DNA from 2 places in the Carnobacterium sp. AT7 genome. Region 2 is predicted to be linked to the other one. Evidence: a T-box and tRNA genes for the amino acid it is inferred to sense, from the RefSeq annotation. Region 2 holds a T-box; the other holds one or more tRNA genes.
What was found. The T-box of region 2 lies ahead of leuS (leucine--tRNA ligase). A T-box ahead of a tRNA ligase gene usually reads a tRNA of that ligase, here a tRNA-Leu.
Positions count from the first base shown of each region.

Region 1: it has a tRNA-Leu gene. The T-box ahead of leuS (leucine--tRNA ligase) is inferred to sense a tRNA for this amino acid. The anticodon was not compared.

Region 1 is NZ_ABHH01000040.1:5,576-8,061, reverse strand. Features, by position in the region: gene CAT7_RS10915 (DUF6241 domain-containing protein) at 1-377, shown strand, start outside; gene CAT7_RS10910 (DUF6241 domain-containing protein) at 450-875, shown strand; tRNA gene CAT7_RS10905 (tRNA-Leu) at 1,072-1,155, shown strand; gene CAT7_RS10895 (AEC family transporter) at 1,579-2,486, opposite strand, start outside.
Region 2 is NZ_ABHH01000037.1:5,561-8,046, forward strand. Features, by position in the region: gene leuS (leucine--tRNA ligase) at 1-939, opposite strand, end outside; T-box leader at 1,007-1,248, opposite strand; gene CAT7_RS10590 (putative heavy metal-binding protein) at 1,341-1,664, opposite strand; gene CAT7_RS12625 (LysM peptidoglycan-binding domain-containing protein) at 1,735-2,486, opposite strand, start outside.

The DNA.
Region 1 (2,486 bases), on a different contig from region 2:
ATATGGGAACACTTCCGTCAGATATGGAATCATCTTCCGTCGAATTTATAGGAACGTGGGAAAATGATTCCGTGGGTATCGAACAATTAATTCACAAAATGACGCACCAAAAAGTATACGCAGAATACAAGTTTGAAGTGTACGAACTGAGCGAAGAACACATCGATTCACTACTATCAGCACTAAAAGAATCTAATTCAAATGAAGAAGTAGAATATTATAAGGAAGTCCTAAACAAGTGGAAAGACGGGGACTTTTCTAATGCGGTCGAAGTACACAATAAAGTGTGGTTAGAAGAAGGCGGTACAATTGGAAAAGCAGAACGGTTATTGACACCGGAAGAAGAACAAGATTTCGTAGAAAGAAATTTCAGATAATTATATGAGGTGAGAACAAAATTGAAAAAAATTATTTTAGGGTTACTCGGGGTATTAGTATTAGGGGGGATTATGACCGTAGTTTTTATATCTTTTGATAAGGCAAACGAAAAGTCGAAAGACGCCGAAATAGCAGAAAAAATCGAATCTGCGGAAGTAGTCGAATCACTACCTTATGTGTATTCCGATGAAGGATTCGAACGTAGAGTACACGAAATGACCCATCAAAAGGTATACGCAGAATCTAAGTGGGGCGCATTTGAAATGAAAGAAGAAAACATCGATATGCTACTTAAGGTATTAGACGAAACAGAAATGGAAAACGAAGAATCCTATCGTGAGATATTGACCACGTGGAAAAAAGGGGATTTTTCGAATTCAGTAGAAGTGCATAATCGTATATGGTCTTCGAACGAGGGTGATATCGGAGAAGCGGAACGTTTAGCCACACCCGAAGAAGAACGGATATATGTCGAAGAAAACTTTCGAATGGACTAATTTACGATAATAGAATATATGAGATTTAAGTCGGATTAATTTTCGGCTTATTTTATATTGCCTTTTTTTTGTTTCGTTTGTTGCTATTGCAAAAAAGATCACGTATTTGTATAATAACTAATGTGGTAATTATCGAAATCAAGCGTAAACTAACGTTAGAATTATCGAGGATACCGTATTAGTAAGGTTTTTAAACGCGGTCGTGGCGGAATGGTAGACGCGCCAGCTTGAGGGGCTGGTCAGGATTATCCTGGTGGAAGTTCGACTCTTCTCGGCCGCATTGATATATCAAGGTTTTCGATTTGCTAAATTTATTGACTCTCGAAATAGAATGAATAAAACATTAAATAGATTGAGTTGTGGTAAGTATGGAAAAAAAAAATGGATTTTAGCCCTTATTGTATGGATAGTACTTGTATTTTTACTAAATTACTTTTATAGTGAATACCTTTCTTCACACCATAAAATGGCATTTTTTGTTTCTTTTTTTAAAACATCAGGTGGATTATTTATCACTTATAAACTTTTTCTTGATGATTACATGAAAGAAATTTTTTCAAAAAATGAAAAATGATAGAGTTATCATCCTACTTGCTAATTCAAAGAACCCACCTATACAAAATAGATGGGTTCTTTTTATCTGCTCTGTTCTTTAGTTAATTAATATGATAGGAAGCTTCTTATTTGTCTTCGCCTTTAAAAATTAATTCATTAAAAAGACAAAATCAGCAAACCGTAACATTAAAGGCATACTAATAATGGACAGCAAAGTTGATAAAACAACTAAACGCGCACCATATTCATAATCTCCGCCATAAAGTTGTGAAAATAAAGCTGTATTTACGGCGATTGGAGCAGCCGTTGCAATGGCTAAGACGAAAAAGACTAAGTAATTATCTAAAGGCAATAACCATAATAGTGAGATACTAATAATAGGAGACAGGATTAAAGCTAAAAAAGTCGTCCAGTAAGCTCGTGGATGATTAAAGAGATTTAGTAATTTAGATTCTGCTACATAGCTGCCTAATAAAATCATGGCTAAAGGGGTATTTAAATCTGCAATAGTAAAAAGAGAATCACTTAAAAGTGTTGGCAACTGTATTTGCAGTAAGTAAAAAATTAATCCAGTAAGAGCGCCTAAAGTTGCAGGGTTTAGCAATGCTCGTTTTGGAGTAATCAATGACTTATCACCTGAAATGATGTAAATGCCATAAGTCCGCTGTAAGATATTCGTCACAGCACTATAGGCAGATACAAAAAAAACACCTTCATAACCAAGTACTGCTAGAACTAACGGAATTCCAATAAATCCTGCATTTGTAAAAGTTGTGGCGTAACGATCTGTTCGAGAGGCATTCCGTAAGAAAAAATAATTCACTAGGATACGTACGGCCATTAATAAAATCGTAATTCCAACCGTTGCTAAAAACCATTTGAATTGACTCGAATGATACGCTCGTTGAAAGGACATAAATAACAGCACAGGGGTAATAAAGTTTGCTAACATTTTAGCAATTTGCTTGGTGCCAGAACTATTTAGCACATTTCCTTTTATAAGAATGTAGCCAAAAAGGATAAGAATAAACATACTGCCCAATTGTTGTAAAATAA
Region 2 (2,486 bases):
TACAGGGTTAATAGCGTAAGCACCAGTAAACACTCCTGTTTTATCTTTATTCAAATCTGTTCGGTCTAAATCGCTCTTTAAACTAACTTTTTCAACATAAGCATTTACTTCAGCTTCTTGTTCAGGAGTCGTAATTTGTTTGACTAACTCTAATTCTGGAGCTAAGACACTGTAAGTTGCACCAAACAAAGTATCTGGACGAGTCGTAAAGACCGTAAATTTATGATCTGTATCTTTAACAGTAAAGACTACATTTGCTCCAATTGATTTTCCAATCCAATTGCGTTGCATATCTTTAATGCTTTCTGGCCAATCTACTAACTCTAGATCATCTAACAAACGATCTGCATACGCTGTAATTTTCAACATCCATTGTCTCATTGGTTTACGAAAAACAGGATGTCCTCCACGTTCACTTTTTCCATCAATTACTTCTTCATTAGCCAATACGGTTCCTAATGCCGGACACCAGTTCACAGCTACCTCAGCCTCATAAGCTAATCCTTTTTCGTATAATTTAGTAAAAATCCACTGTGTCCATTTGTAATAATCAGGATCAGTTGTATTTACTTCACGTTCCCAATCGTAGCTAAAGCCCAATGAATTGATTTGGCGACGGAATGTTTCGATATTGTGCGCAGTGAATTCAGCAGGATCATTCCCAGTATCTAATGCGTATTGTTCAGCTGGCAATCCAAATGCGTCCCATCCCATTGGATGCAACACGTTGAATCCTTGAGCACGTTTCAAACGAGAAACGATATCTGTTGCTGTATAGCCTTCTGGATGACCTACATGCAAGCCTTGTCCTGATGGATAGGGAAACATATCTAGTGCATAAAAATTTTCTTTTTCAGCGTCTTCCGTTGTACGGAATGTTTTATTTGAAGCCCAATAATCTTGCCATTTTTTTTCAATCGTTTTATGGTTAAAGCTCATATTTATCCCTCTTTCATTTCTTAATCAAAATAAAAATCGTCCTATGAATGCAGATGACTATCTGTACTCATAGGACGATTAAATAATTCATTACTCGCGGTACCACCTATGTTTTCTACAACTATTCATTAATTAAACGAATTAATTGTAGACTCCTCATACCCTTAACGCAGGTGCTACGTCTTTGTCTACTCCTATTTCAACAAAGCAACTCTAAAGGCGAGTTCAAAAGTCTTTTTTATGCATTTCCACCACCCATGCACTCTCTCAAAAAAAATCGTTTCTACTATTCCTTTTCACTGTTTTTTTCTATTGGTTTCATTTTAACAAAAAATAGCCTCTGGAGCAATAAGAAAAGCAGTCCGTTCATTTCTAATAAGACTTTTGCTCTCTCAATTACATCATTTTTTAATTTTCACTGCTGTTCCACTGCACGTCACCATGATCATTCCATTATCTGCACCTAATGTTTCATAGTCCATTTTCACTCCAACGATAGCATCTGCACCTAGTTCTACAGCTCTTACTTCCATTTCTTCTAGCGCTTTACTACGAGCCTCTAACAGTTCATTTTCATAGCCTTGAGAACGCCCACCAAACATATTTCGTAAACCCGCTCCCATATCTTTGAATAAATTAATCCCAGAGATGACTTCACCGAATACAATTCCTTCATAAGCTGAAATTTCATAGCCTTCAATCGACGTTGTTGTAGTAACGATCATCATTTACACTCCCTTTTTAGTTTAGCTAAAAAAAACAGAGACCCAACCTGATGGCTGGTCTCTGTTATCCTTATTTGATAATCAAAGATTGACCAACAAATATAACATCTGATTTTAAATAATTTACTGCTTTTAAGTCTGAAACTGACATACCGTATTTTTGAGCAATATCCCACAGTGTATCATTGCTGACAACCTTATGCGATTTTACATTACTAGTATTTGGTTTTACAGGTGCTGTAGCAGTTGTCGTGCTTTTTACAATTAATTTTTGACCAACATAAATCGTATCTGACGTTAAGTTATTAGATTTTTTCAAATCTGATACGGATACGCCATTTTTTGAAGCGATGCCCGTTAATGTATCGCCTGATTTTACAGTGTACGTTGAGCTACTTGTATTTCCTGTACTTGGCGTTGGTGTTGTCGTTCCACCGGATGTTGAGCCGCCTTTGATTGTCAACGCTTGGTTCACGTAGATTGTATCTGTTTTCAAGTTATTCCATGATTTCAAGTCTGATACGGATACACCATTTTTCGACGCGATGCCCGTTAATGTATCGCCTGATTTTACAGTGTACGTTGAGCTACTTGTGTTTCCTGTACTTGGCGCTGGTGTTGTCGTTCCACCGGATGTTGAACCGCCTTTGATTGTCAACGCTTGGTTCACATAAATCATATCTGTTTTCAAGTTATTCCATGATTTCAAGTCTGATACGGATACGCCATTTTTCGACGCAATGCCCGTTAACGTATCTCCTGATTTAACTGTGTATGTTGAGCTACTTGTATTTCCAGTACTTGGCGCTGGTGTTGTCGTTC